DNA from 3 places in the Bacillus sp. ISL-77 genome. Region 3 is predicted to be linked to each of the others. Evidence: riboswitches for the same ligand, from Rfam matches in the RefSeq annotation. Region 3 holds a riboswitch; each other region holds the start of a gene.
The links. Region 3 has a riboswitch for thiamine pyrophosphate ahead of J7E77_RS13720 (thiamine phosphate synthase). Riboswitches for the same ligand answer to the same signal wherever they lie in the genome.
Positions count from the first base shown of each region.

Region 1: linked by a shared signal. The riboswitch ahead of thiM (hydroxyethylthiazole kinase) and the one ahead of J7E77_RS13720 (thiamine phosphate synthase) in region 3 are both predicted to bind thiamine pyrophosphate.
Region 2: linked by a shared signal. The riboswitch ahead of tenA (thiaminase II) and the one ahead of J7E77_RS13720 (thiamine phosphate synthase) in region 3 are both predicted to bind thiamine pyrophosphate.

Region 1 is NZ_JAGGQY010000051.1:99,846-110,295, reverse strand. Features, by position in the region: gene J7E77_RS21085 (TatD family hydrolase) at 1-309, shown strand, start outside; gene J7E77_RS21080 (glutaredoxin family protein) at 503-742, shown strand; gene J7E77_RS21075 (dicarboxylate/amino acid:cation symporter) at 812-2,077, opposite strand; gene J7E77_RS21070 (response regulator) at 2,335-3,012, shown strand; gene dcuS (DcuS/MalK family sensor histidine kinase) at 3,056-4,669, shown strand; TPP riboswitch at 4,748-4,857, shown strand; gene thiM (hydroxyethylthiazole kinase) at 5,046-5,858, shown strand; gene thiD (bifunctional hydroxymethylpyrimidine kinase/phosphomethylpyrimidine kinase) at 5,874-6,692, shown strand; gene thiE (thiamine phosphate synthase) at 6,689-7,345, shown strand; gene thiW (energy coupling factor transporter S component ThiW) at 7,345-7,857, shown strand; gene J7E77_RS21040 (acetylornithine deacetylase) at 7,883-9,208, shown strand; gene tenA (thiaminase II) at 9,171-9,842, shown strand; gene J7E77_RS21030 (ABC transporter ATP-binding protein) at 9,850-10,450, shown strand, end outside.
Region 2 is NZ_JAGGQY010000010.1:20,882-31,331, reverse strand. Features, by position in the region: gene rbsD (D-ribose pyranase) at 1-202, shown strand, start outside; gene J7E77_RS03105 (sugar ABC transporter ATP-binding protein) at 204-1,706, shown strand; gene J7E77_RS03100 (ABC transporter permease) at 1,703-2,641, shown strand; gene rbsB (ribose ABC transporter substrate-binding protein RbsB) at 2,666-3,604, shown strand; gene J7E77_RS03090 (benzoate/H(+) symporter BenE family transporter) at 4,302-5,522, shown strand; TPP riboswitch at 5,815-5,918, shown strand; gene tenA (thiaminase II) at 6,030-6,713, shown strand; gene J7E77_RS03080 (ECF transporter S component) at 6,713-7,309, shown strand; gene J7E77_RS03075 (ABC transporter ATP-binding protein) at 7,287-8,858, shown strand; gene J7E77_RS03070 (energy-coupling factor transporter transmembrane component T family protein) at 8,855-9,592, shown strand; gene J7E77_RS03065 (VOC family protein) at 9,660-10,049, opposite strand.
Region 3 is NZ_JAGGQY010000035.1:8,257-18,706, forward strand. Features, by position in the region: gene J7E77_RS13695 (LysR family transcriptional regulator) at 1-816, opposite strand, end outside; gene queC (7-cyano-7-deazaguanine synthase QueC) at 1,421-2,074, shown strand; gene queD (6-carboxytetrahydropterin synthase QueD) at 2,078-2,554, shown strand; gene queE (7-carboxy-7-deazaguanine synthase QueE) at 2,551-3,279, shown strand; gene J7E77_RS13715 (DUF1284 domain-containing protein) at 3,399-3,815, opposite strand; TPP riboswitch at 3,993-4,101, shown strand; gene J7E77_RS13720 (thiamine phosphate synthase) at 4,178-4,858, shown strand; gene thiO (glycine oxidase ThiO) at 4,842-5,972, shown strand; gene thiS (sulfur carrier protein ThiS) at 5,983-6,186, shown strand; gene J7E77_RS13735 (thiazole synthase) at 6,188-6,955, shown strand; gene J7E77_RS13740 (thiazole biosynthesis adenylyltransferase ThiF) at 6,952-7,968, shown strand; gene J7E77_RS13745 (aldo/keto reductase) at 8,054-8,896, shown strand; gene J7E77_RS13750 (YwaF family protein) at 9,286-10,023, shown strand.

The sequences.
Region 1 (10,450 bases), on a different contig from region 3:
CATTTTCATTGGTTTAAAGGAGACAATAAAACAATTAAGAGGATGGAAAAAAATAAGTACTATATATCGGTTACACCTGATGTGGTCTATGAAGAGGAGATACAAAAATTAGTTCAAAGATATCCGCTAGAACAAATGATGATTGAAACAGATGGTCCATGGCCATTTGAAGGTCCATTTTGGGGAACTATGACACATCCGAATATGATGCTTGAATCCATTAAGGAAATTTCAAAAATAAAAAAATTGTCTGAAGAAGAAGTGTCGGAAAGATTATGGAAGAACACAAGATTATTTTATCAATTATAAACGCATTATTATGATTTGTACTTAGAATGGAGTATGATTATGAAAATTGTCGTCCTTTCAGACACGCATTTGCCTAAAAGGGCTAAAAGCTTGCCACCTAGATTAATTGAAGAATTAGTCAATGCTGATTTAATAAGCATATCCTTTTCACAAAAGAGCCTTCAGAAAATAATAAAAAAGGGGAACACGAATAATGAACAAGCCGGTAATCGTCTATACAACAAAAGACTGTGTTGAATGTACGATGGTCAAAAAGGTCCTAAGTGAGGAAGGAATCACTTTTGAAACTAGAGACTTATCCGTCAACCCAGAATACCAAAAGGAAGTGGAGAAATACGGCTTTCTAGGGGTTCCTGTTACTGTCGTTGATAATCGAGCAGTGAAAGGATTTACAAATGAATTAAAGGAACTAATAGATATAGCAAAAAGTTAAGGTGCAACTGTAAATTCAGTACAAAAATGGCTTGGAGGAAAATCCCCCAAGCCATTTTTCTGTAAATTATTATGCACTAATCGATTTATCTGTTTTGGTACTTTCGAGTTCATCAGTAGGGTGGAATTCGTTCTCCATCTTGGAAACCACTACAGTTGCCACACCATTTCCGATTAAGTTCGTAATTGCACGTGCTTCAGACATAAAACGATCGACACCTAGTAACAGGGCAATCCCTTCAACTGGTATTACCGGGAAAGCAGATAGAGTAGCAGCAAGGGTAATAAAACCTGAGCCCGTTACACCGGCAGCCCCTTTAGATGTCAGCATTAGAATACCTAACAAGGTGATTTGATGCCAAATCGTAATATCGACATTGTAAGCTTGAGCAATAAAGAGTGCAGCCATTGACAGATAAATAGCAGTACCATCTAAGTTAAAGGAATACCCTGTCGGAACAACAAGACCAACTACTGATTTAGAACAGCCGTATTTTTCAAGTCTTTCCATCATTCTCGGTAAAGCAGATTCAGAGGATGAAGTACCCAACACCAAGAGAATTTCTTCCTTAATGTAGGCGATGAATTTCAAAATATTAAAACCATATAGCTTCGCGATCCCACCTAGTACAAAGATGATGAAAAGAAACATCGTTGCATAAACGCTGCCCATCAATTTTCCAAGCGAGACTAACGAACCAAGACCAAAATTACCAATCGTATAGGCCATTGCACCAGATGCTGCAATGGGTGAAAATTTCATTATAATATTAACAATCTTAAAAAAGATTTCCGTAAATTGCTCAAACAAGGCAACAACTGGTTTCCCTTTTTGCCCTAAGGAAGCAAGTGCAATCCCAAATAGTACGGCAAAGAATAAAATCGGGAGCAGCTCGCCCTTCGCCATTGCCCCGACAAAATTATCAGGAATGATTCCTAAAATAAATTCGATAAATCCATGGCTTGTTTCTTTTGCCTGCGCGGTAAATTGTGAAATATCTCCGCTTTTAACGGAATCTGTATTAAACCCAGATCCTGGCTTAATGATATTAACTAGGAGTAAACCTATCGCTAAAGCAAACGTCGTTACAATTTCAAAATACAGGAGCGCTTTCCCACCGATACGCCCAACCTTCTTCAAATCCCCCATGCTACCGATGCCAATGACTATTGTAAAAAATACAATTGGAGCAATGACCATTTTAATTAACTTGATAAAGATATCCGCCAAAACCTTTAATTCTGTACCGAATTTCGGAAAAAGAAATCCGATGACAATCCCAAGTACGATCCCCAATAATACTTGGACGGTCAAATTTTTAAAATTAATTTTCATTTCCTCATACACCCCTTTGTTTAGTATATCTGTTAACGCTTTCATCCCACCCATTCACATAATAAATGAAAATTCAGATAATAGTAAGGTTTTGGTCATATTGGTCTTATTGTTCCTTTTGTTATAGAAGATACTTAATTAACTCTCATAAAAATCGAACAAAATTGCCATCTATGAATTTACTATTTCAATAAAATAGGCCATGATAATAATATAAAGTGAAATTTAATTTCATTTATTATAAGGGGGAGCAGGGGATGTTTCCGTTAAAAGTACTATTGATTGAAGATGATCCGATGGTTCGAGAGGTGCACCGCCAATTCATTGATAGGATTGAAGGGTTTTCGATTATCGGAATCGCCTCCAATGGGATGGAAGGATTAAGATTGGTGAAAGAACTCAGTCCTGATCTAGCTATTATCGATATTTATATGCCTTATATGGGTGGATTGGAAATGCTCAGCGAACTTCGTTCAGAGGCCTATTCTGTGGATGTGATAGCGATAACAGCCGCGAGCGATATAGAAACGATCGCCCGTGTTCGACAACAAGGGGCTGTTGATTACATCATAAAACCGTTTACCTTTGATCGAATTAAAAAGTCACTTGATAATTATAAAAACTATCGAGTGAAATTAGGAGAAAAGAAAGCTCTTTTACAGGAGGAGCTCGATCAAATTTTATTTATTGATAGCAAAGAAGAAAGTGAAAGAGAGAGTTTACCAAAGGGATTAAATATGAATACGTTAATAAAAATTACCGATTTCATTTCGCAGGAAAAAGAACCTATTTCTGCTGAAGAAGTAGCGGAAAGCATCGGAATGGCTCGGGTAACGGCTCGAAGATACCTTGATTACTTAGAAAAAGAAGGAAAAGTCAAGATTCATATCCATTACGGCGGCGTCGGAAGACCAATCAACCGTTACGGTGTTTAACACAAATACCTTGAAAAGATTGCCTGTAAGAAAGGAGGGAATCATGTTGGGGTGGAAAATAAGGTTGGGCAAACCAAGACTTCGTTTACAATCGACGATTACCCTGCTGGTTTGTATCGTGGTCGTGATGGCATTGTTGGTAACCGAGATATTAATCACCAACAGAATTTCACAAGAAACAGAAAAAAGCCAAGCCGAGAAAGCAACAAATATTGCGAGAATTGTTGCAAGGTCTCCGATTGTCATGAATGGGCTTAAAAATAAAACAGCAGAGAAGGATATCCAAACATTTGCGAATGATATTAAACAATCAACGCATGTTGAATTTATCGTCGTGATGGACATGTATGGAACAAGAAAATCACATCCTAACCGCAACCTATTAGGTCTGCATTTTGTCGGTGGAGATGAAGGACCTGTTTTAAAAGGGAAAGAGCATATTTCAATTGCCAAAGGGACATTGGGATTGTCTTTACGCTCGTTTGTTCCTGTTTATGATCAAGAAAATAAACAAATAGGAGCAGTCGCGGTTGGGATTTCTTTAGAAAAAGTTAATCAGGCGATCGAACAAAGCAGGAAAATTATTTTGATCGGCGTGGGAGTGGGAATTCTAGTTGGGATTCTAGGAGCCCTTTTTCTAGCTAGAAAAATCAAAGCGATTCTTTTTGGACTTGAGCCGAGTGAGATGGCAAAATTGCTTGAGGAACGTAGTGCGATGCTTCAATCCACAAAGGAAGGAATTTTGGCAGTTGACGAGGATGCGTTTACCACTCTCGTAAATAATGAGGGGATCCGACTTCTTCAAAAAGCTGGCATTCATGGGTCCTTTTTAGGAAGAAAAGTGGATGACTACATGCCAAATTCAATGCTATCTTCTGTTCTAGAAACGGGGGAATCTCAATTAGACCAAGAACAAGAAATCAATCATATTACCATTTTAACCAATCGGGTTCCGGTTGTTGTCAAAGGAAAGATTGTCGGTGCGATTGCTACCTTCCGAGAAAAAACCGAAATCAAGCAATTAGCTGAACAATTAACCGGTGCAAAGCTATATGCGGAAGCACTGAGAACCCAGTCACATGAATTCATGAATAAACTGCATGTAATATCAGGTTTAATTCATATGAAAGACTATCAAATGGTCTCGTCATATATTACCAAAATTGTCGATCACCAACAAACTGAAGTAGAATTTGTTGTCAGTCGTTTTAAAGATCCTGTTTTAGCAGGTTTTATTTTAGGAAAACTTAGCTTCGCTAGGGAAAATGGCTGTGAATTAATCATTGATGGGGAAGGAAGTCTACCTGAACCACAGCAGCAGGAATTAACCCATGAAGTGGTAACGATTCTTGGGAATTTAATCGATAATGCTTTAGATGCTGTTGCGGACCGTCCACATAAAAAAGTTACCTTAAGGTTTGACTTTTACGATGAAGTCCTAGCGTTGGAGGTCCATGATACCGGACAAGGAATCGATGAGGATGTAAGACATCACTTATTTATCAAAGGATATTCTACCAAGGGTGAAAATCGCGGAATCGGTTTATCATTGGTGCAGAGAAGCTTGGAAAAATTAAATGGACAGATAGAAATTCATTGCCAAAAAGGAAAAGGGACAACATTTATTGTTACTTTTCCTTATAAAAGCAAACAATAATAATGTTATGTTAACTGACACTTTTTCCTTTACATTCTAGTACCATAGGAATATTATGTAGTTAGTTAAATAAAGTATTAGATCTACTAGGGGTGCCCTGTAAACAGGCTGAGAGAAAATGGAGAAATTTTCAACCCTTCGGACCTGATCTGGGTAATACCAGCGTAGGAAAGTAGCCAAGTGAATGTTAATTATTTCTTTGACTAACTAACCAGGTCCATTATTGGATCTGTTTTTTTTATTTTAAAGGCTTTGTTAAATGTCATTTTTGATTTTAAAGCCTGCGTTGATTGGAGCGGAAGGCGAAGCGCCTGGAGCGGAAATCAACAGCCAAGTTTAACAGAGCCATTTTAAAAAAAGAAATGGGGAAATTAAGATGGAAAAAAATAGTTTGTATGAAACGTTGGAAGAAGTTAGAAAGGTTAACCCGCTGGTACATAATATTACCAATGTGGTTGTTACGAATTTTACGGCAAATGGGCTTCTTGCCCTTGGTGCCTCACCGGTTATGGCATATGCAGCTGAGGAAGTAGCAGATATGGCTAAGATTGCAAGTTCATTAGTATTAAACATTGGAACATTAAACCCACAGACAGTAGAATCGATGATCATTGCCGGAAAAGCGGCCAATGAATCCGGTGTTCCCGTCATATTTGACCCGGTTGGTGCAGGGGCTACCCGATATCGAACGGAAACTGCACAAAGAATTATGAGCGAGGTAAAAGTTTCTGTGATTAGAGGAAACGCAGCCGAAATTGCCAATGTGGTTGGTGAAGAATGGGAAATTAAGGGTGTTGATGCTGGGGATGCAAAAGGAAATATCATTGAACTAGCTATTGCTTCAGCACAAAAATTGAATTGTCTTGCCGTCATCACTGGAAAAGAGGATGTCGTTTCGGATGGGAAAACAACCTATGTCGTGTCAAATGGACATCCAATTTTAACGAAGGTGACAGGCACTGGCTGTTTATTAACCTCTGTGATTGGAGCGTTTGCAGGAGTGGAAAAGGACCTGCTTCAGGCTTCGGTGGCTGCTTTAACGTACTATGGTATCGCGGCAGAAAAGGCAGCGGCAAAAACTGTAGAAATGGGACCTGGAAGTTTCCAAATCGAATTCTTAAACCAATTAACTTTAGTTTCTTCCGAAGATATCATTTCACATGCTTCTGTTAAAAAATTCAATCGATAACTGGGGGTAATTTAAATGAAAAAAGCATTAACAATCGCTGGTTCTGATAGCGGCGGAGGAGCAGGAATTCAAGCGGATTTAAAGACATTTCAGGAATTAGAGGTTTTCGGGATGTCGGCATTAACTGCAGTAACGGCCCAAAATACTTTAGGAGTCCATGCTGTCTATCCAATGACAGCTGAGGCAGTCGTAAAACAGATCCAAGCGATCGGCGAAGATATCGGTACGGATGCGGTGAAAACAGGAATGCTTTTTAATGCTGAAATCATCGAGGCAGTCGCAGCACAGCTCAGAAATTATCAATGGCAAAATGTTGTTGTCGATCCTGTCATGATTGCAAAGGGTGGCGCTTCTTTGTTGCAAATGGAAGCCATTTCTGCCATGAAAAAATACTTATTGCCGCTAGCAACGGTAATCACCCCGAATATTCCAGAAGCGGAAGTACTAACGGGCATGTCGATTCTGACAGTGGAAGATAAACTGGAGTCTGCTAAAAGACTACTTGCGTTAGGCGTAAAAAATGTCGTGATTAAGGGCGGCCATGATGAAAATGAGTCTGAATCCACTGATTTATTATTTGATGGAAAGGAATTTTACTACTTTACCAGCAAGAGAATTCAGACAAAGAACACACATGGAACAGGTTGTACTTTTTCCGCAGTAATTACTGCTGAACTAGCAAAAGGGGAAACTCTTTATGAAGCAGTATGTAAAGCAAAGGATTTTATTCAGGCCGCAATTGAGAACCATTTGGAGATAGGGCAAGGACATGGTCCAACAAACCATTGGGCATATCGAAAAAGAAAAATTGCAAAGGAACTGGCTGAATTATGAAAAACTTACGAGCGGCTTTAAGTGTTTATTTTATCATGGGCAGCACCAACTGTTTAAAGGATCCAGCCGAAGTATTAAAAGAGGCAATTGCCGGTGGGATTACACTTTTTCAATATCGAGAAAAGGGTGACGGCGCGTTAACTGGAGCTGATAAATATGCACTTGCGAAAGAACTTCAAGCAATTTGCAGAGCACATCATATCCCTTTCATTGTTAATGACGATATCGAGTTGGCTGTGGCAATTGATGCGGACGGTGTACATATCGGACAAGAGGATGAATCGGTGTACGCAGTTCGGGAAAAGATTGGCGATAAGAGAGTCCTTGGGGTTTCCGTCCATTCAGCGGAAGAAGCCATGACTGCAATAAGCGGTGGAGCTGACTATTTTGGCATGGGCCCTGTTTTTCCGACAAAAACAAAGGCGGATGCTAAACCATCACGGGGAACAATACTGATCGAAAAATTTCGAAAAGATGGCATTGATATTCCGATTGTTGGAATCGGAGGGATCACGATCGAAAATGCTCAATCGGTAGTGGAAGCTGGGGCAGATGGGGTTTCCGTTATTACCGCCATAAGCCATGCAGAATCACCAATGGAAGCAGCCAGGGCGTTAAGAAATAGTGTCGGTATTAAAGGAGAAGTATTCTAGTGAACAAAACACATAAACTGACGTTAACTGCGATGATGATAGCGATCGGTACCATTTCAAGCAATCTGTTCTATATACCGATTGGATTTACAAAGGTCTTCCCGGTTCAGCACTTTTTGAACGTTTTATCAGCCGTTCTTTTAGGACCTTATTATGCTGTAGCTCAAGCCTTTTGTGTATCCCTGTTAAGAAACCTGATGGGAACTGGTTCGATTTTTGCCTTTCCTGGAAGTATGGTTGGAGCTTTACTGGCCTCGCTTTTATTTTTGAAAACTAGAAAGATCTATCTTGCTTTTATCGGAGAAGTAATTGGAACGGGTATCATTGGGGCACTGCTTTCTTACCCAATCGCTACTCTTTTTCTCGGTCAAAAGGCAACATTATTTGGGTTTATTCCATTATTTATATTTAGCTCGTTTGCTGGAGCGCTGATTGGATTTATTATTTTAACCGTATTTTTAAGAAAGAAAGTTTTGATTGTTAGTGAAAATGATACCACTATCAGGAACTAATCATCGATAGTAAGGGAGTGAACAAATGAAAGAGGATCTGCTTGAAAAAATCGCACAAGAAGTAGAAGCGAGAGAAGCGGAATTAATCGAATTGTTGACCACGCTTATCGCGTTTCCAACCGTTAGTCCTCCTGCACGGAATACAAATGATGTCCAGGAATTTATAAGAGGGTATTTAGAAAACATGGGATTTTCCACAGATAAGTGGGATGTCTATCCCGGAGATCCGAATGTGGTTGGCAATTTACCTGGTGAATCTTCTGAGCAATATAATAGTTTGATTGTAAATGGTCATGTGGATGTCGCGGAAGTTGGGGATAATACAGAATGGGATTATTCTCCGTTTTCTGCCTATCGCAAAGATTCCTACATATATGGACGTGGTGTGGCCGATATGAAAGGTGGAATTGCGGCATCACTAATCGCAATTAAACTTTTAAAAGATCTGGGTATCCCGCTAAAAGGTGATCTCCAATTTCAATCTGTTATCGGTGAAGAAGTTGGAGAGGCTGGGACGCTGGCGTGCACTGAGAGGGGTTATACCGCTGACTATGCAGTAGTGGTTGATACAAGTGATTTACATATTCAAGGACAAGGCGGAGTCATAACTGGATGGATTACCATTCAAAGTAAAGAAACTTTTCATGATGGAATCCGTAGGATGATGATTCATGCAGGTGGCGGTGTTAAAGGGGCCAGTGCGATCGAGAAAATGATGAAGATTATTTCGGGACTACAAGACTTAGAACGCCACTGGGCAGTTACGAAAAGTTATCAGGGCTTTCCTCCCGGCACAAATACGATTAATCCTGCCGTAATTGAAGGTGGCAGGCATGCAGCATTTGTGGCCGATCGCTGTGCTCTATGGGTTACGGTTCATTTTTACCCGAATGAAGACTATGAAGAGGTAATTAAAGAAATAGAACAACATATTGGTGCAGTTGCAGCGGCAGATCCGTGGCTTCGCGAGAATCCGCCACAGTTTGTTTGGGGCGGAAAATCAATGATTGTTGACCGTGGTGAAATTTTTCCTTCGTTAGAAATTGATTCTGATCATCCTGGAACGAAGGTTTTAGCTAATTCCTATGAAAAATTGTTAACAGACAAGCCGACGGTGGGCATGTCAACCACCGTTACAGATGCAGGCTGGCTGGGTCGAGCTGGTATTCCAACGGTCATCTTTGGACCTGGTAAATTGGAAGATGCCCATGCAGTCAATGAGAAAGTTGAAATTCGCCAATTATTAGATTTTACAAAAGTATTAGCTGTATTTATCGCGGAATGGTGCAACACGAGGAAGGAAGAGTATGGAAATGAAATTCACCGAAAGACTTTATCAATCAGTAAATGATGTATGGCAGAAAACCCATCAGCATCCATTTGTAGTCGGAATAGGTACAGGGGATCTGCCTGTTGAATCCTTTATCCGCTACATGAAACAGGACTATGTGTTTTTAATTGACTACTCTAAGCTGTTTGCTAAAGGGGCTGTTAAGGCAAAGGATATTGAAACCATGGCCGCATTTGCGAAGCTTTTGCATGAGACATTGCACGGAGAAATGGATCTGCACAGACAGTATGCTGAGAGGTTTGGAATTACCCATCAACAGCTGGAGGAAACAAAACCAACGCCGGTTAACTTAGCTTATACTCGGTATATGCTAAATGTCGCTCAAACAGGTTCGCTCGAGGAATTAATTGCTGCTCTCTTGCCGTGTATGTGGAGCTACTGGGAGATTAGCAAGATGCTAGCAGATACCTATCCGAATGCTAGTGATCACCATCTTTATGGAGAATGGGTGAAAATGTACTCTTCTAATGAATTTGGTTCATTAGCAACTTGGTTGATCGATTTATTGGATAGATTGGCGGAAGGGAAACCGGAACGGGAGTTAGCGATCTTAGAAGAACATTTCCTGACAACATCTCGATTTGAATATATGTTCTGGGATATGGTCTATCAGGGAGGCGAGTGGCCTGTCTAGCTCAACCATGTTATCTATCAAAGACCTATCCTACTCTTTTCAAAGTGAAGGAAACTCCAATCCTATTTTCGATCAAATTTCACTAGACGTTAAGCCAGGAGAGTTTGTCTCAGTGATTGGCGCAAGTGGATCTGGAAAGAGCACTCTTTTTAAATTGATTTCTGGTTTACTTGAACCTGACCAAGGAGATATTCTGGTCAATGGTCTAAAGACTGGAAAGAGATTAGGGAGTATCGGTTACATGCCGCAAAAGGATCTGCTTTTACCATGGAGAACCGTTTTAGAAAACGTGTTACTACCTTTAGAAGTGATAAAGGAACCAAAGCAAGCGAGAATTCCTGAAATACGAGAGTGGTTATCGCGGTTTGGTTTGGCAGAATATGAAAAAGCTTATCCGAATGAACTTTCGGGAGGTATGAAGCAGCGCGTAGCCTTTTTACGAACCCTTATGACAGGAAAAGATCTTTTATTATTGGATGAGCCCTTTGGCGCACTCGATTCCCTGACAAAACGGAACATGCATAGCTGGTTATTAGGACTGTGGGGGGAATTACAAAAGACGGTATTGTTCATTACCCATGATCTTGAAGAAGCGGTTTTGTTGAGCG
Region 2 (10,450 bases), on a different contig from region 3:
AAAAGTAACCCTTGCGCATGAAATCAAAGGGCAGAATCCGAAAGTAGAGGCGCAGGTTACGAATCTAGTAAATGGTATTCCAACTGACTATCTTACCCATGAAGAACTAAAGGCGTTAACGAAGAAAGCGAAAGCGGTGATTCGTACCGGTGAAGCAACTCCCTATGCCAATATCATTTTACACGCAGGAGTGATTTTCTAATATGAGCCTCACACCTATCATCGAAATGAAGGGCATCAGCAAATCGTTTTCTGGAAACAGGGTTTTGGATCAAGTCGATTTTCAGCTTTTACGAGGTGAAATCCATGCCCTGATGGGGGAAAATGGCGCAGGGAAATCGACGTTAATTAAGATATTAACCGGTATTTACGAACGGGATGCTGGGAAGGTTTTTATCAAAGGAAAAGAAGTTCATTTTAAAAATCCAAAGGAAGCAGAGCGAACGGGAATTGCTGTGATTCATCAGGAGTTAAATATTATCCCTTATCTCACGGTCTATGAAAATATGTTTCTCGGCAAAGAGCTGACGGTCGGCAGGTTTGGGATTACGAAAGATAAAGAAATGAAGCGGAAGACGAAAGAATATCTGAACCGCTTAGGAATTGAAATTGATCCGAATACGGAAGCAGGAAATTTATCCGTTGGTCAACAGCAAATGATTGAAATTGCCCGCGCGGTAGCTGCCAATACCGAAGTCCTGATCATGGATGAGCCAACAGCCGCGCTGACAGATCGGGAAATTGAGGCCCTTTTTAAAGTGATTTCCGCCTTAAAGGAACAAGGTGTCGGGATCGTCTATATCTCCCATCGGATGGAAGAGATTTTTCAGATCTGTGACCGGATTTCAGTTCTTCGGGACGGGCAATTCATTGATAGCAAAGAAGTGGCTAAGACCAACTTTGATGAAATTGTCAAATTAATGGTTGGAAGACAGCTGGGTGAGCGTTTTCCGGAACGAGATACGGTCGTTGGCCAGGAACGATTCAAGGTCGAAAATTTAACGAGCAAAGGTTCCTTCGAAAAGATTAGTTTTTCCGTTCATCAAGGTGAAATAGTTGGCGTAGCGGGCCTGATGGGTGCTGGCCGCAGTGAAATCATGCAAGCGATCTTCGGTTATCGCTCCGTTGATGGCGGTAAGATGTTCATTGATGGCAAGGAAGTGTCGATCAAGTCTCCGTATGAGGCGATTAAAGCTGGAATTGCGTTTGTAACGGAAGACCGAAAAAGCCAAGGATTAATTCTCGAACTGTCCGTTCGCGAGAATTTTTCGATCACGACGCTCGATAAAATTTCTACTAAAAGTGTGATTTCCACGAAAACAGAAATGAACCTGGTCGATGAAATGATTGAAAAGCTCCATGTCAAAACATCGGGCCGTGAAATCAGTGTCAAATCCTTAAGTGGTGGGAATCAACAGAAAATTGTCATTGGAAAATGGTTAGGAATTAATCCGAAAATCTTAATTCTTGATGAGCCAACGCGCGGGGTCGATGTGGGGGCGAAGAAAGAAATCTATCAATTAATGAACGATTTAACGAAACAAGGAGTTTCCATCATTATGGTTTCGTCGGAGCTTCCTGAGATCTTAGGGATGAGTGACCGGGTTCTCGTCATTCATGAAGGAAAATTAGCCGCCGAGCTTAAGAAGTCAGAAGCAACCCAAGAAAATATTATGCAATCCGCCACTGGAGGGAGTAACGAATGAAGTCCTCGAAGTTCCAAATCTTACAAAAGCTAGGTCCGCTAATTGGGCTAATTGTGATTACAGTCATTCTATCCATCGTCAGCTCTAGCTTTTTAACCTTAGATAATATCTTTAATGTTTTGCGCCAAGTATCGATTAATGCGTTAATTGCCTTCGGAATGACCTTCGTCATCTTAACGGGTGGGATTGATTTATCGGTGGGGTCGATTTTAGCCTTATCCTCCGCGATAACCGCTGGGATGTTAGCAAATGGAATGGATCCTGCGCTTGCGATGTTAATCGGTTTAGGAGCAGGTGCGGTGATGGGGGCCATTAATGGTCTATTTATCACCAAAGGAAAAGTGGCTCCGTTTATCGCAACGCTGGCGACGATGACAATTTTCCGCGGGCTTACCTTGGTTTACACCGATGGTAAACCGATTACTGGGCTTTCGACGAGTTCATTTTTTGAAATCATGGGAAGAGGTTATTTTGGCTGGATTCCCGTTCCCGTCATTTGGATGCTCGCTTGTTATCTGATTCTTTATTTTATCCTGAAAAAAACCACGTTTGGCCGCAGAGTTTACGCGATTGGCGGCAATGAAGAGGCATCGATTTTATCAGGAATCAAGGTTACAAATGTGAAAGTTTGGATTTACTCGATTACAGGGACGCTTTCTGCACTTGCAGGGATTATCCTTGCCTCTCGATTGGACTCTGCTCAGCCTACTGCCGGTGCTTCTTATGAACTGGATGCGATTGCATCCGTTGTTTTAGGCGGGACAAGTCTTTCAGGCGGTAAAGGGTGGATTTTTGGAACATTGGTTGGGGCACTCATTATTGGAGTTTTAAATAATGGTTTGAATTTAATGAATGTAAGCTCCTTCTACCAGCAGGTAGTTAAAGGAGGTGTCATCTTACTAGCCGTCTTGCTTGATCGTAAAAAAACTGCCTAATAAAATTATGGGGGAATCATAAAGATGAAAAAACTATTAAAAGGGTTTCTGTTTTTAATATTACTTATGGTTGTTTTAGCTGGTTGTTCCACAAAAGCACCTTCCTCTTCTTCTGAAAAGGATTCTGCGAAAGAGAAAAAAGACGATCAATTAAAAATCGGTCTTTCGATTTCAACGTTAAATAATCCCTTCTTTGTTTCGTTAAAAGAAGGTGCTGAGAAAGAAGCAAAATCACAAGATACTGAGATTATTACGGTGGATGCGCAAAACGATTCAGCGAAGCAAGTAAGTGATATCGAAGATTTAATTCAAAAAGGTGTAAACGTTTTAATCGTGAATCCAGCTGATTCTGATGCGATTAAAGCTGCGATCGAATCTGCAAATAATGCAAACATTCCAGTGATCACGGTTGACCGTAGTGCAAATGGCGGAACAGTTGTATCCCATATCGCTTCTGACAATGTGGCCGGTGGTCAAATGGCTGGTGACTTTATTCTTGAAAAGTTAGGCAAAAAAGGTAAAGTCGTAGAATTAGAAGGAATCCCAGGTTCTTCTGCAGCACGTGAACGCGGCGAAGGGTTCCACAAAGCCATTGATGCTGTGGCTGATATCCAAGTGGTTGCCAAGCAAGCAGCAGATTTTGACCGGGCTAAAGGATTAACAGTAATGGAAAATATTCTTCAAGGCAATAAAGATATCCAAGCCGTGTTTGCACACAACGATGAAATGGCGTTAGGAGCTCTTCAAGCACTTGAAGCAGCTGGAATGAATGATGTCATTGTTGTCGGTTTTGATGCAACGGATGATGCAGTGAAAGCAGTAAATGATGGTAAAATGGCAGCAACTGTAGCGCAAAAGCCAGCTGAAATTGGCCAAAAAGGTGTACAAACAGCGATGAAAGTATTTAAGAAAGAATCTGTAGAGAAGTTTGTTCCAGTATCGTTAGAATTAATTAAAAAGTAATTTCTTTCGGAGATTGATAGAGGTTGGAGGGGAGAAGTGTGTTAGCGCACTTCTCCTTTTTTAGTTTAGTTGAAGCGTGTGCCCGTGGAGGTTGAAAAATTAGATGAACGGTAACCATAGGAAGCGTATGATGCCCGTGGAGGTTGAAAAATTAGATGAACGGTAACCATAGGAAGCGTATGATGCCCGTGGAGGCTGAAAAATTAGATGAACGGTAACCATAGGAAGTGTATGGTGCCCGTGGAGGTTGAAAAATTAGATGAGCGGTAACCATAGGAAGTGTATAAGGGACATTTTTGTTAATATTACTCGGGATCGGTTTTTCATTGGCTAACAGTATCATCTATACTTTTGTTCATGTTTATTTACCATCAGGGTGGGTGCGTAAAGGTTTGATTTACGGAGGAATGAATCTAGTTATCTTTGGGATTCCCTTTTTTTTATCAAACCCGGATCATGATTTATTTGGACCTCAAGCTCCATTAGGAATCACATTATTTTCGCTCCTTTTCCCTTTTTTAAGCTATTTTTTCCTCTAGTTTATTCCCCATCCCTTTTGTTATGATAAGGGCTGCCAGTGAGTTTTTTAATTATATTAACGGTTGTCGAAGATTGCCTTTGTCCTATACATTTTGTAGAAGGTTGTCTAAACTAACAATAAAAGTCGTTTATATGAAGAAGGGTATGAGGAGAAAAAATGGGGCAGCCAAATAGATTAGTTAGAGAGCAACCAATTGAATCATTACGTGAAAATAAAAGGAAATCAATTTTTCAAGATCTAACGACTCAAAACGTATCTTCTGGATTAATTTCTAGTACTTTAGTCATGACAGGTCCAGCGTTAATCATTCTGCAGGCAGCAACAGCAGGGAATTTCTCTAATCAGCAAACCATCAATTGGATGTTTGCCGTCTATTTTTTTGGAGGGGTGTTAGGGATTGTAATGCCTCTGTTATTTAGAATTCCCATTACCGGAGCTCACTCGATTTCAGGGGTTGCTTTTTTAGCGACAGTGACAGCACATTTTACTTATCCCCAGCTAATTGGCGGGTATGTGATGTCAGGGCTGCTGATTTTGCTGATTGGGTTGTCAGGACTTTTTACTAAAATTATTAAATGGGTTCCGAAAGAAGTCATTGCAGCCATGCTGGCGGGCCTGGTCACCAATTATGTTGCTCAGCTTGTCCAAGACGTTAAGGCGTTACCCTTAGTAGGCGGATTCGCCTTGCTTAGTTTTTTTATCAGTACGAAAATCTCAAAACGGATCCCGGCCGTTATGGTCGCAGTGGTTGTCGCTTTTATTACTTTGTTTTTAACCCAAGATCTACATAGCTCATCTAAGGAGATTGCTTTTTTCCTACCATCCATACAAATGCCGGAATTTACATGGATGGGGATGGTCACATTAGGTCTGCCTCTGGCCATGTTAATCCTAAGTAATGATGTGGCACCTGGAATCGGCGCACTAGAAAGCTCGGATTTTGAACCCCCCATTCGAAAAATTGTTTCTTTTAGTGGAGTGTTTTCGATTATTGCCAGTTTTTTCGGGGGGCAAAGTGCAAATATTGCTGGCATGATGACCGCCATCTGTTCTAGTTCGGATGCAGGGGTAAAATCAAAGCGGTATATGGCAGCGGTGGTATCAGGGGTTTTGACATTATTGTTTGGAGTATTCGCCTGGAAAATTGTACCGTTTATTCAATCATTACCCCACGCTTTTGTGTCCATGCTAGCAGGGTTTGCGCTAATCGGCGTCCTTCTTTCTAGTTTGCAGCTGGGTTTCTCCGAAAATAAATATCGCTTAAGTGCCCTATTTGCGTTCCTCATCGCGTTATCGCAAGTATCATTTTTCCATATTAGTGCACCTGTATGGGGGCTGGTTGTTGGAGCCATTATTGCGAAGACGGTGGAAGCGTAATGTGCCTGTCACGCCCCGAAATTTGTCGTAGATTGGTAGGTTGTTAGAGGGGAGTAGTTTATCAGCGGATTTTTGGGAGATATCAGCGAACTGGGCCATTTTATCAGCGGAAATCAAACATTTATCAGCGAATCTATATAATTCCGGACTCTTACCACATTTTCTGGATACTAATTGAAAATACCTTCGAGTTTCAGTGCATCTATAATCCATTTGGTTTATTTTTATAATTAAGATTTTAATTGATTGACAACATTAACCATCGAGTGTAGAGTGAAGGTTAAATTAATAGGAAGACCACTAGGGGAGCCGTTTTTTGGCTGAGACGAGAGTTATCTTGGACCCTTTGAACCTGATCTAGTTCATACTAGCGTAGGAAAGTGGAGTTCGTGTATGGATAGATATAATTATTCAGCCGCTCCATTTTTGGGGCGGTTTTTTCGTGCTTGAAAATTCAGCCGCCCCTTCTAGAGACTTTCCATTAAAACCAATAAGGGGGAGAAATTTATGAGTTTTTCAGCAGAATTAAGAAAAGAAGCAGATCCTATTTTCGAGGCGATTTTTGAACATCCTTTTGTGCAAGGAATCGCCAATGGGGAATTACAAAAGGAACAATTGATTCATTATGTTAAACAGGACTTTGAATATTTGAATTCGTTTATTCGCATCTATGGAATTGCGGTTTCTAAGTGTGAGAATCGTGAAGATATGGATATGTTTAATACGCAGATTTCTTTTATCTTAAACAGTGAAATCCATCCGCATAATAACTTTTGTCAAGTAGCAGGTGTTCCTTACGAGGTATTACATGGATATCCGTTATCTCCCTCGTCCCTTCATTACACGCGTCATATGCTTACCGTTGCGCACGAAGGAACATTAGGGGAAATTTTAGCTGTGTTATTACCATGTCCGTGGACGTATTGGGAAATTGGGAAAAGATTATTAACGGAGGTTAATCCTGATCGCTCTCATCCCTTTTATGATTGGATCAGTTTTTATGGAAATCGTACCGATTCGATTACAACTAAATTTTGTGCCCGTCTTGATGAGTGGGCAAAGCTAGCAACCGAGAGAGAAAAGGAAAAGATGAAGGAGCATTTCTTAATCAGTTGTCAGCTGGAATATATGTTTTGGGATATGGCCTATAAACTCGAAGAATGGCCTGTGAAAATGGAGGTAGTGAAATGATGACTTGGAAGATGAAAGAAGTCGTTCTTGCTGTGATACTAGCGGTGGCATGTGGAGTGATCTATTTAGGATGGTCGACGCTGTGGATTCCCATTTCCGCTCTTGTCGGGCCGGTGGGTGCAGGTTTTATGTTTGGGATTTGGGTGATTGCTAGTCCAATCGTCGCGTATATTATCCGTAAACCGGGAGCAGCGCTTATTGCAGAGGTTGCAGCGGCCGCAGTAGAGTTATTAACAGGAAGTCATTTTGGTTTGTCGGCCCTTTTAGTAGGTGTCTTTCAAGGGATCGGTTCAGAAATCGCATTCGCCATATTCGGATATAAACGCTACAACCTATTTACTTTAATGCTATCTGGAGCTTTTGCAGCGGTTGGCAGCATGATTTATAACTTAATCGCCAACGGTTTGGGTTATTACTCGAAGGAAGTATTTTTTACAACATTAGGAATTCATATCATCAGCGGAATGATTCTCGGTGGATTGTTAGCGAAGGTAGTTGTGGACGCACTCGCAAAAACAGGTGTGTTAGAACAATATGAATTGATGAAGGAAAAAAGGAAAAGGGAAAACGTAAATGGAAATGTTTCTGGGATGTAAGGATCTCTCGATTCGTTTTTTTAATCGCTCTGAAAAAATACTCAGTCATATTACTTTGTCCATCAATAAAGGCGAGAAGGTATTAATACTAGGGCCTAGTGGGAGCGGGAAATCGACGTTGATTTCCGCTCTTTCAGGTATTATCCCTGAGCATTTGGAGGCAGAGGTAAGTGGTGAAGTATTCTGCAGGAAAGATGCCGGAGTGATGTTTCAAGATCCTGATTCGCAATTTTGCATGCTCCATGTCGATGAAGAAATTGCGTTTAGTCTCGAAAATCGATCGATTCCGCGCAACGAAATGGACCCCATCATTGCTGAGTTAATGGATAAAGTAGGGCTGATGGTCGATAAGAAAACACCCATTGAAACTCTTTCAGGTGGGATGAAACAACGATTGGCGTTAGCTTGTTTGCTGGCATTAGAACCAGAAGTCATCTTCTTTGATGAACCAACAGCCCAACTAGATCCTGCAGGCCGGAATGAGATATTTGTTTTATTGAATCAATTAGCCCAAAAGACAAACCATACGATGGTATTTGTTGAACATGTCCTAGACGGCTGCATCGAATGGATGGATCGAGTCATTATCCTAAATGAGAATGGAAGTATTATCGGGGATGGTCAGCCGAAGGAAATGCTCCTGAATTTTAAAAATGAAATGAAAGAAGCGGGTATTTGGCGCCCTAAGTTGTTTCCAGACAAGTGGGAGGAAGTAGTTCGAAATGACGCGCATCCTCTATCTATTAAACTTGCTAATCTGAAAAAAACCAAACCGCTCAAGGATGGCGAGATTTTACTCCGCACCGAACATGTTGAAATTGGCTATGGGAAGAAGACCATCGTGAGCGATATTGATATAAAAATTCATAAAGGGGAATGGATTTCCATCGTCGGAGAAAATGGAAGCGGGAAAAGTACCTTTTTAAAAAGTCTGATCCGTTTGGAGCCGATTAAAAAAGGGGAAATTTACTTTCAAGATACGGAACTAAAAAAATGGTCAGAACGGGAATTATATGAAAAAGCTGGCTTTGTTTTTCAAAATCCAGAACTTCAATTCATTACGGATACTGTCTTTGAGGAAGTTGCCTTTGGCGGCCGGCAACGAAATTGGCCCGAAGAGCTGGTTCATACCAAAACCAGCCAATTGTTAGAGGAGTTTGGATTGGAATCGCATCAAAATGCTCATCCGTTTACCCTAAGTCTAGGACAAAAACGGCGGTTAAGTGTGGCGACGATGTTATTGTTTGATCAAGATTTATTATTGCTTGATGAACCAACATTCGGTCAGGATGAAAAAACAGCAAACGAACTGATTCAACGCTTAAAGGAGCGGCAGGACCAGGGAACAACGATTGTCATGGTCACCCACGATATGGATTTGGTGGATGGTTATTCTGATCAGGTCATTCTCTTCAACAAGGGAAGTGTAACCTTTCAAGGGACCCCCTATGAGTTATTCTCAAATCCGAGTAATTTCCGTGAAAGTGCGTTAATTCCACCACTCCATTACCAGTTGATGCATGCAAGAAAAGAGGGGGTTTTGGTATGAAGGCTAACGATTCATTCCTAGCGACTCTCAATCCTGCCTGTAAACTGCTCTCCCATTTGATTGTGATGTTTCTTTTAATGGCGATCTCCAATCCAAAGGTGACTTTTTTGATCTGGTTACTTGCTGTATTGATCGGTACTTTTTTAGGCGGATGGAGAATGACTTACCTTTTGAAAAGGCTATTGCCTTATTTAGGTTTTTTTATTCTTGTATTTTGGATGATGGCGGCTTTTGGAGAAGGAGAAGAAACGATTTGGAAATGGGCTTGGTTTCATGTCACTCATGAGAGTATGAATCATGGCTTAACGATTGGATTAAGGATGTTAGCGTTTGTCACGTATGGATTATTATTCACCTCTACAACAGACTTAACTTTGTTCATCATGAGTTTAATTCACCAATGTAAACTTTCACCTAAATGGGCGTATGGGCTATTAGCGGGGTTCCGCTTTGTCCCACTCTTCCAATCTGAACTAAACCAAATGAAGACGGCTCATAAAGTCAGAGGTTACAAGCAAAAAAATAGTTGGAAAGCTTTTATGAGGTACGCTTTACCACTGTTTACTCAAGGAATTAGAAAATCAGAACGTATTGCGATCGCAATGGAAGCGCGTGGATTTACGGGTACAAGAGACAGAACTTATTATCAAACAACTAAAATATTATCGAAAGACTTGGTCTATTTACTTTCTTTGGTAATTGTTGTATTGGGGATTATGATTTTTATTGGATGAATGGGGAAGTTGATAGGCTGTTAGAGGGGAGAAGTGTTCGCGCACTTCTCCTTTTTACTTTGGTTTCCTAAAGGTCTTTTTGATCGACGTTTAGTTCAATTAGATTCCCATCAGGGTCCGCACAGAATATTTGCGCAAAACCGCTCATGCCATTGGGTTTCTCTAACAGTTCAACATCCTTACTCTTCAGCCAATTCAGCGTCTCTGTGTAATCCTGCACTCTTAGTGCAAAATGACCTTCTCTGCTGCTCAGGCGTTTATCTTGGCGAATCGTTTGTGATGTAGGAAGAACGATTAGATGGAGCTGTTGTCCCTCAACTTCGTACCAGGCACCAGGAAAATCAAAATTAGGACGTTGTATTTCTTTTAAACATAAGATGCTGCTATAAAAATGCTTGGCGCGTTCTAAATTAGTAACCGTTAGACTAACATGGTGGAGCTCTTTGTATTGGATCATCGCAGTCATCCCCCCTAAATAAATTTATTTTCATCATAACACAAATAGATGATTGTTTTGGTGTGTTAAAAATTGCACCTAGGAATCACTTTTTTAGTTACCAAGTGATTTACAAGTGCCCACTTTATTGACAAAGGACCAACTTACTACACCTTTATTGGCACTTACTACAAATTTACAGACACTTACTACATAATAAATGAGACTTACGACGAAATTGCGGTCACTTACTACAAATTTTCCGAAACTTACGACATTTGCTGGATGGAAGTTGGAAATTTACAACCACTCACAATAATAGGTATGGGCACCATTCTAGTTCAGCAGCTACCAGTGGTTCCTTTATCTATGAATATGATAGTAATGACTATAGAATAGAGGTTATTTTTTCCAAACTATCT
Region 3 (10,450 bases):
CAATACCCTTTTGTCCTTGTACGCCAGACTAATTGTACGAATAACAGATGGAGAGATTGCTTTCGTTACAATATTATACGCACATCTACTTAAGACTAGTTTCGGTAAAATAGATATGCCAAGTCCCTGTTCAATCATGGACATAATCGCATAATCATCATGTACTCGGTATTGAATATTAGGTTCAAAGTTGTTTTGTTTAAAAATAGTTAATGGTTCACTAATTTCGCCCTCATCTAAAAGTATATAAGGTCCGTCCGTTAATTCTTTCAATGTGACTTTGTCGTGAGAAGCTAAAGGATGATTTGTTGGCAATACAGCAAGCATGTCATCTTCTTGCAAGGGAATGGTAGTTAGATTTGATACAGCTTTTGGATTAACAAAGCCAAAATCTACGCTCCCTTCTTTAATCCAATTCGAGATATCCGTATAATCACCTTGATGTAATTCGAAATGAACAGCTGGGTACTGTTCCTTAAAATCTTTCATTAATACTGGAAGCCAATGACATGAAACACTAGAAAATGTGCCAATTCGAATAAGTCCACTTTGTAGCCCTTCCATCTCTTTATGCTTTTCTATCAGTTCCCTATGTGAATTATAAATGTTCCTAATATATGGCAAAAATTCCTCGCCATCAGGTGTCAGTGAAATACCCATTCGAGAGCGTAAAATAAGAGTGGTAGAAAGTTCTTCCTCTAATGAATGCACCATTTGGCTAATGGCTGATTGAGTATAGCCAAGTTCTTCAGCTGCTTTGGTAAAACTACCTGTTTCTATTGCTTTGATAAAAGCATAATAAGAATTCAACCTCACTAGCTCCTTTGCATTAGAATTTCTAATAGGTCCATTATAAATATTCGTTTTACTAATGTAAATGCAGATGATACGATATAGCCAATCTTAAGTTAAATACAAGAAAGGTTAGGACTTTCTGTTATGACACAAAAACAAGCAAACTTGATATAAATGCAATTCCAAATCTTAATGCTACAATTGTTAATGGAGAGATCGTATCCACACAGAGTTTCATAAAAATATTTGCATTCATCTTCCTACATGAAAATATGGGGCGACAAGGGTATTTTGGTGCTTTGCTCATTTTAGCTGGCGTATTCATAGCAAACTCTCCATCTAAAAATCAACATAAGATTAGGCTTACTAAAGAAAACAAGAATCCGAGAGAGGTATAATAGTGAGGACTCCGATCATTCTGAAAAGGCCTAGACTCGAAAAATGTCGGCAAATAGGTGAAAAAATTGAAAAAATGGTTTATAATCATTTAGTCATTTAAAATTATATAGTTCGCATTTTGCGAAAGTGGTTCTAGCCCCCCACATTAAAAAAACTAAGATGAAGCAGTACTTCTATCTTGGGGTACTGTTTTTTTCTATTTGAAAGGAAGTATTTGATATACATGTTGAAAAATGAAAAGGCAATTGTTGTGTTTAGTGGTGGACAAGACAGCACCACTTGTTTATATTGGGCATTAAAACAATTTAAAGAAGTAGAAGCAGTTACGTTTGATTACAATCAAAGGCATAGTTTAGAAATTGAATGTGCCAAAAATATAGCCAATGAACTTGGCGTAAAACACCATATTTTAGATATGTCATTACTAAATCAACTAGCACCTAATGCGTTAACACGTTCAAATATTGAAGTTACTGATGGCGGTGAAGGGGAACTTCCGTCGACATTTGTGCCAGGTCGTAACCTGTTATTCCTGACTTTCGCAGGTGTGTTAGCACGTCAGGTCGGTGCCAAGCATTTAGTCACCGGTGTTTGTGAAACAGATTTCAGCGGGTACCCAGATTGTCGTGATATTTTTATCAAATCACTAAATGTTACCTTGAATCTATCAATGGACGATAATTTTGTCATTCATACACCTTTAATGTGGATAAACAAAGCGGAAACATGGGCCATGGCGGATGAATTAGGCGCATTGGATTTTGTTCGTGAAAAAACATTAACCTGCTACAATGGTGTGATTGCTGATGGATGTGGAGAGTGTCCAGCTTGCGTCTTAAGAAAAAGAGGGCTTGATGACTTTCTTAATGGGAGGTTTTAAACGATGGGTTTCAGAATCGTCGATAAACTTCAAAAAATAAATGAGGACATTCAACCTCATCAATTAAAATATCATTCAAAGCGTGTACTAGTGAGCAAGGAATTTACCTTTGATGCTTCACACCACTTGCATTGCTATGAAGGGAAATGCAAGAATTTGCACGGACATACGTATAGAGTTATTTTTGGATTAAGTGGTTTTGTTGATGAACGCGGCTTAATGATCGACTTTGGCGATATTAAAGAAATTTGGAAAAATGAAATCGAAATCTATCTTGATCATCAATACCTAAACGAAACCCTTCCCTCCATGAATACAACTGCCGAAAACATGGTTGTCTGGATATATGAGAAAATGAAAGAAGCCTTAGCAACAGAAGATCGTAGGGACCAATATCATGGAGCAAGAGTGGAATTTGTCCGTCTGTTTGAAACTCCAACAAGCTACGCAGAAGCGAGAAGGGAGTGGATGGAGGAATGAGTAAGATTCCTGTATTAGAAATTTTTGGCCCAACCATCCAAGGAGAAGGAATGGTCATTGGTCAAAAGACAATGTTCGTTCGGACGGCCGGCTGTGATTATTCATGCAGCTGGTGTGATTCTGCCTTTACATGGGATGGCAGTGCCAAAGAGGATATTCAGCAAATGACCGCTGAAGAAATTTGGGATAAATTAAAAAGAGTCGGTGGGGACAATTTCTCGTTTGTGACGATCTCAGGGGGAAATCCGGCGCTGTTGAAAAACTTAGATGTGTTTATCGATTTATTAAAAGAAAAAGACATCAAAATTGGTATTGAAACACAAGGAAGCAGATGGCAGGACTGGTTCTTAAACGTCAATGAACTGACCATTTCACCTAAGCCGCCGAGCTCCAACATGGTAACCAATTTTGAAATATTAGATTCTATTTTTAAAAATTTAAACGACAATGATTTTAAACATCAAGTGAGTCTAAAAGTAGTAATCTTCGATGATGCGGATCTAGAGTATGCGAAAATGGTTCATAGCCGCTACGCAGATATTCCTTTTTATCTCCAGGTTGGGAACGATGATATTACGAATTTCAATAATAATGAATTGATTCAAAAACTACTGTTGAAATATGAGTGGTTAGTCAATTGTGTGGTTGCTGACCCTCAATTGAATGATGTAAAAGTATTACCACAATTGCATGCACTTCTTTGGGGAAATAAGCGGGGAGTGTAAGGACATGGACCATGAAGGACCATGGGGACGGTTCTACTGGCTTTTTTGGACAAGGAAAGAGATTAAAAAAGGCCAAAAGAACCGTCCCTGTGGGCATGTGGGCATTGAATAGATGAAGCTTATTGAATTTTTCTTAAGCCCTTCCCATCATGAATCTCTCGAATACCTTCCTCGCAAACCCCGTAAGAACGCCAAGAACAAGTTTCACAGACAACTTGAATATCGGCGGGGATGACATGTTCTAGGATACGGGACTCAATATCCTCCCATCTAAGAATTTGTCCGATTTTAAGGTTCATTTTGTCTAAAATAACGGCATCTCTTTCATAGATCTGGTCGTCTTGGCAATGGTATTCACCTGAATTAGGGAATTTTTCACACAACTGATCTGGCCCCTTTACAAGCAGAATCAACGTTTTTGGGTTGTTTCTCAAGGTTTGATGCAAAACCGTCATATTTTCCACGTATTCTTGGGAATAGCCCATTCCCCGATAGCCTAGAAGGCAAAAAAGATGATGTCCTCGAAGCTTATACATTATTCTCCCCCAGTTTGTTTACTCCCTTTTGATTTTAAAAGTAAACTATAATTGTTATTTGGTTAACATCTATAGGGTTTATTCTACCATAAATAAGAAAAACATTTGACATTTCTACCTGAAGTGTTAACATTATCCATGCAGGGAAATCATTACATGACAATTAAATAAATGACGCAAATCCGCTAGAGGTGCCTTTTTAAAGGGCTGAGATTGAAGTACTACTTCGGGACTCTATGAACCTGATCTGGGTAATACCAGCGTAGGGAAGTGGGAAACGGGATATTTGAAGAACGTATGTTTTATTTCGAATTTTCGACCACTTTCTTACCTTAAGAAAGTGGTTTTTTGTTTTTCACTTTATGCCTTCGATCTTCGGAATCTGCTTAAAAGGGGGGACGGGTATTTCAACTAGTGTAAAAGATAAAGAGTTACATATAATCTCCAATGGGAAAATGCCGATCGAACGTTTACGTGAAATTGTAAGCGAAATTCATCCATATATAACAGCGATTCATTTGCGGGAAAAACAAAAAACAGCACAGGAACTTTTCCAAGCCGTCCACTTGTTAACAAACGAAAACATCCCACTATCAAAGATTATCATTAATGATCGAGTCGATGTTGCCTGCGTTACAAGGGCTAAAGGAGTTCAATTAGCCTTCCATAGTTTAGATGCAGCGATTGTGAAAGAAAATTTTCCTCAGCTTTTGCTCGGGAACTCCATCCACTCCTACGAGGAAGGACAAAAAGCAAAAGAAAATGGTGCTGATTACGTGCTATATGGCCATGTCTTTCCTTCGCAATCAAAACCGGGTAAGACCCCAAAAGGACTAGAGGAATTAGCAAGGCTCTCCCAATTAGACATCCCAGTTATTGCGATTGGCGGGATCACACCTGAAAATACGGGGCAGGTACTTCAAGCAGGATCAAAAGGAATCGCAGTCATGTCAGGAGTTTTAGATGCTCCCGATCCATTAGCAGCAGTTAAGGCTTACCTAAATGTATTATATGGAGATGAACAAAGTGGAAAATTCATTTGATGTGGCCATTATCGGAGGAGGAATTATCGGGTCCTCGATTGCCTATCAGCTTGCAAAAAGGGGAAGAAAAGTCGTCGTGATTGAGAAGGGACGAGTGGCTTGCCAAGCGTCCAGTGCGGCTGCCGGAATGCTGGCAGCACAAGCAGAGCTGGAACAAGACGGTCCCTTATTCCAGCTGGCTTTAAAAAGTCAAGCGATGTTTTCAACGCTCTCAAGTGAGTTATTTGAATATACAGGAATTGATATTGAGTATGTGAATAAAGGCATGGTGAAAATTGCCGAAACAGAAGAAATAGCGCTCGAGGTAAAAAAACAGGTCACCTTCCAAAAAAAATGGGATCCAACCATTACCTGGCTCGATGCAACGGAAGTACGTGTGCTGGAACCATCTCTTTCACCAAGTGTAGCAGGAGGGATGTATCTCCCTCATGATGGTCATGTACAACCAGCAAAGTTAACACAAGCCTTTGCAAAAGCCGCGGAACATTTTGGTGCCAAAATATGTGAAGAGACGGAGGTTCTGTCTTTTGTCTATGAAAACGGTCAGGTTAAAGGGGTAAACACCAGCAACGGTGTCATCCATTGTGAACAGGTGGTTGTTGCCACGGGAGCTTGGGCGGCGAAATTAATGCAAGAATCAGGAATCGATATTCCTGTGTATCCAGTTAAAGGAGAATGCTTTTCGATTAGAACAGAAAAGCCGATCATTAACTCGACCATTTTCTCCGACAAACGTTGTTATTTAGTACCCAAACAAAATGGGGAAATTTATATAGGTGCGACTGTGATTGAAAATACCTTTGATACCAAGGTAACTCCTGAAGGGATTGCTACATTGATAGAAAGAGCGACTCAATTAGTTCCACAGATTAAGGAGGCAGCATGGGAGCGAGTATGGGCTGGAGTCAGACCGCAGACAGGCGATGGAATCCCTTATATGGGCGAACATCCAAGCTGGCGTGGGTTGTACGTGGCAGCAGGCCATTTTCGAAATGGAATTTTATTAAGCCCGATTACAGGGGAACTAGTTGCGGACCTAGTGTCAGGTAGCTTACTAGATCAGGAACTACTCTCTGCTTTTCACCTAGAACGGCACAAAGAAACGGTTAGTTAGGAGGTATACCATGAAGGTAGTAGTAAATGGCGAGTGGATCCAATTACCCGACCAAATCGTATCTGTTTCAGATGTTCTCAAACATCATGACATCCAAGATAAGGTCGTTGTTGTGGAAGTAAACGGTGAAATATTAACCAGGTTAGAGCACCAAAGTACGAGAATATCAGATAAAGATCGAATCGAAATAGTCCATTTTGTAGGAGGCGGTTGACATGTTAAAAATAGGTTCATTATCCTTTCAATCTCGTTTGTTACTAGGTACCGGAAAGTATCCAAGCTTTGAAATCCAAAAGGCAGCAGTGGAAGTGTCGAAAGCAGAAATCCTCACGTTTGCGGTGAGACGAATGAATATTTTTGAACCAAGCCAGCCGAATTTTTTAGAACAGCTCGACACTCAAAAATATAAGCTTCTGCCTAATACTGCTGGAGCAAAAACAGCCGCAGAGGCGGTCCGGATCGCAAAACTAGCGAAAGCTTCAGGACTTTGCGATATGATTAAAGTGGAAGTGATTGGCTGTGATCACACCTTGCTTCCTGACCCAATTGAAACCCTTAAAGCAACGGAAGAATTAGTGAAAGAAGGATTTATTGTCCTCCCCTATACATCTGATGACGTGGTTTTAGCTCGAAAGCTCCAAGAAGTGGGCTGTCATGCGGTCATGCCAGGGGCCTCGCCCATTGGATCCGGTCAAGGGATCATCAATCCTGTTAACCTAGGCTTTATTATCGAGCAAGCTGTCGTGCCTGTGATTGTGGATGCTGGTATTGGCTCCCCAGCTGATGCAGCATTGGCGATGGAATTAGGAGCTGATGGGGTCTTATTAAATACGGCTGTTTCAGCAGCAAACGATCCGGTCAAAATGGCTCGAGCCATGAGTTTAGCTATCGAAGCGGGACGATTAGGCTTTGAAGCTGGCCGAATCGAGAAAAAGAGATATGCGATAGCCAGCAGTCCCAAGGAAGGAATGAGTATCGGGTGAATCGCTACTCACGACAAGAACTATTTTCACCGATTGGGAAAGACGGGCAGCAGCTAATTTCCACGAAACATGTACTCATCATCGGAATGGGAGCACTCGGTTCAGGAAGTGCCGAAGCACTTGTCCGTGCTGGAGTAGGGAAACTAACCATTGTGGATCGTGATTATGTCGAATGGTCGAATTTACAGCGACAGCAGCTCTATGCTGAAGAAGATGCCAAAAACCGAATTCCCAAAGTCATCGCAGCCAAAAACCGCTTAACAGCGATTAACTCTTCGGTGCTGATTGAGGCAATCATTGGTGAGGCCTCCGTCACCGAGCTACTTAACTGGGCTCAAAATGTGGATCTGATGATTGATGCAACCGATAATTTCGAAACAAGAATGATCATGAATGATGTAGCACAAAAGGTGGGCATCCCTTGGATTTACGGGGCATGTGTGGGAAGCTATGGAATATCCTACACGATTATTCCTGAAAAAACACCGTGCCTTGCTTGTTTACTTGAAACCGTTCCGCTAGGCGGATTAACCTGTGACACAGCTGGAATTATAAGTCCAGCTGTGAACATGGTCGTTGCGTATCAAATAAGTGAAGCCTTGAAGATTTTGGTCGGGGATGCGGATTCGCTGCGGAACAAACTCGTGTCATTTGACTTGTGGAAAAATCAACATAGTACGATCCAGGTAGATAAATTGAAAAAAGAAGATTGTCCAACCTGTGGGAAAGAACGATCCTTCCCCTATTTAGCTTTTGAAAATCAAACCAAGACAGCTGTCCTCTGTGGAAGAGATTCTGTTCAGATACGTCCTGCGCTTCCCGCCTTGCGTGACTTAGTGGCATTAGAAAAATTATTGGCAAATCAAGGGGGAACAGTACAGCGAAATCCGTATCTATTATCTTATTCAGTGGATCCGCACCGATTAGTCATTTTTAAAGACGGAAGGGTGTTAGTCCACGGAACCAAGGATATTTCCGAAGCAAAGGCACTATACCATCGATACTTAGGGTAATAACAACCGCTGGCGATGAAGTCTTTCCATGAAATGTTACCAAAATTATGCTAAGCTTAATTATTATGGAAAGGAGTGATTAGTGATGGATAAATCAATTCCAGAAATTACACTTAATGATGGGCTAACTTTGCCAGTGATCGGTTTGGGTACATATAAGCTAAGAGGGAATGATGGTGTTCATTCGATCTTAAGTGCAATTGATATGGGATATAGACTAATAGATTCTGCTTATAATTATGAAAATGAAGGCACGGTTGGTGAGGCTGTTAGACGCAGTTCTGTTGCAAGAGAAAAATTAAAGATTACATCGAAACTGCCAGGTCGCTATCAAACCTATGCCAGGGCGGTTGCGACCATTCAAGAATCGTTATTTCGGGCAAATCTAGATTATTATGATTTATATCTCATTCATTGGCCAAATCCGAAACAGGACATATACGTGGAAGCTTGGGAAGCATTAATTGATGCTAAAAAATGGGGGCTTATTCGTTCGATCGGTGTCTGTAATTTCTTACCTGAACATATAGAGCGTTTAGAAAAAGAAACTGGTGTGAAACCTAGCCTTAACCAAATCGAATTACACCCATTATTCAATCAAGCACCACAAAGAAAATGGCATGAAGAAAATAACATTACAACGGAATCCTGGAGCCCAATAGCTCGAGCAAATGAAGTATTACAAAATGATACCATTCAACAGATTGCCGATCATCATAACAAGTCTATTTCACAAATTGTTTTACGTTGGCACTATCAACTTGGGGCCATTGCTATTCCTAAATCATCATCTCCTGCAAGGCAGCTTGAAAATATATCTATTTTTGACTTCTCCTTAGATGAAATAGAAATGAGTATCATATCAGGATTAACTCGCCCTTATGGCAGAATAAACAACCAAGATCCTGCAGTATACGAAGAATTTTAAAGCATTTAATAAATAAAACAGACAAAACACTCCACTAAAAATATAAGTGAAGTGTTTTATTTTTTAGAGAGTCCTGTAGCGCATTAACAAATTGTTTAGTTTTTAAAAGGGTGTAGTTTTTAGGACACCCTTTTCTGTGAATATTCAATAGTATTTAGCCTAAGAGGTGAATTGCGTGGGAGAATTATTGTTTACAACATTTTAATACTAGCTGCGTTCAGTGTAATGAGGAATTTTGAGAATTAGTACAAGAAATTAAAAATATATATAAAGGAAATGGATATAAAGTAAAACCGAGGTTAAAAAGCTGTAGCGGCAATAAGCAGCTTATATGAAAAGAATTAGATTTAGCTCTCCGCCTTATATGCACAGTGAGAGGTGATGAAATCATGTTTTCTGTTACAGAAATGCGGAATTTCACGTTGTTTTCTATTCCCCATATTGTTACGTTAATTTTCTTCTTTATTACATGTTGCGCTTTAGTTTATTACAAAAAGAAACTTAAACCATACCAACCAATTATGAAATGGATACTATTCGGTATTTTGCTTGTTTGTGAGATATCACAGCATTTGTGGTTAATATTAACAAATAAATGGGAAGTCGATGATCTTCCATTACAGCTTTGTTCAATTAGTACCTTTTTAGCACTGTTCTTATACTTGAAAAACAATCAAAAAGCGTTTAATTTGTTATTTTTTATCGGTACCCTACCTCCTATTTTAAGTATGATTACTCCTGGTATTGTCAACCAATTTCCTCATTTTCGATTCATAAGATATTTCCTTCAACATTCAGCTATTCCATTGTCCGTATTGTATTTTATCCATTTTGAAGGTTACAGGATTCCTAGGAAAGGGGTTTTATTTAACTTTTTAACTGTGAACATTATCGCCGTACCTATTTTTTTCTTGAATCAAAAGCTTGGAACGAATTTTTTCTTCTTAGCGAACCCTTCGGAAACAAAAACAATATTATCATTTTTAGGCAGTGGGATTATGTATTATATAAATCTTGAGATCGCCGCATTGTTGTTATTTATCATTACGTACATTTCAATGGAGATTTTACAAAAAATAGAAAATAAGAACATTAATGTTGAAAAGAAAATAGGTGAGAGTGAATGACTAGCGAAAAATATCCCTTCTCAGTCTAAAGAATCATCAAAGATTTCTAGACTTGGAGGGGATTTTTTTTGTTGTCTGGAAAAAAGGAAGGATAAGATACAAGTTGCCCCAGAAGGCTAATGGCATAAAAAATATGTAAAAAACCGAAAAACTGGGAAATCTATTTAGAATGGTTAACCTTCAGTGTGGTAGTGACATGACAGCAAAAGAGCTGAAGAAAGGATCTTCAGCTCTTAATCATTTTTTACATAAAAAACACATGAAGGAGTTTAGCAGAAAAGTTTATGACTCATATGTATTATGGGGTTGCCGTATCTATTCTACTGTAAACATCCAACTTACGTCATATTTTATATTATACTCGAACGTTTGTTCTTTGTACGAGAAATAGTATTAAACTATAATTAATGGGTACTTTAATGTGGAA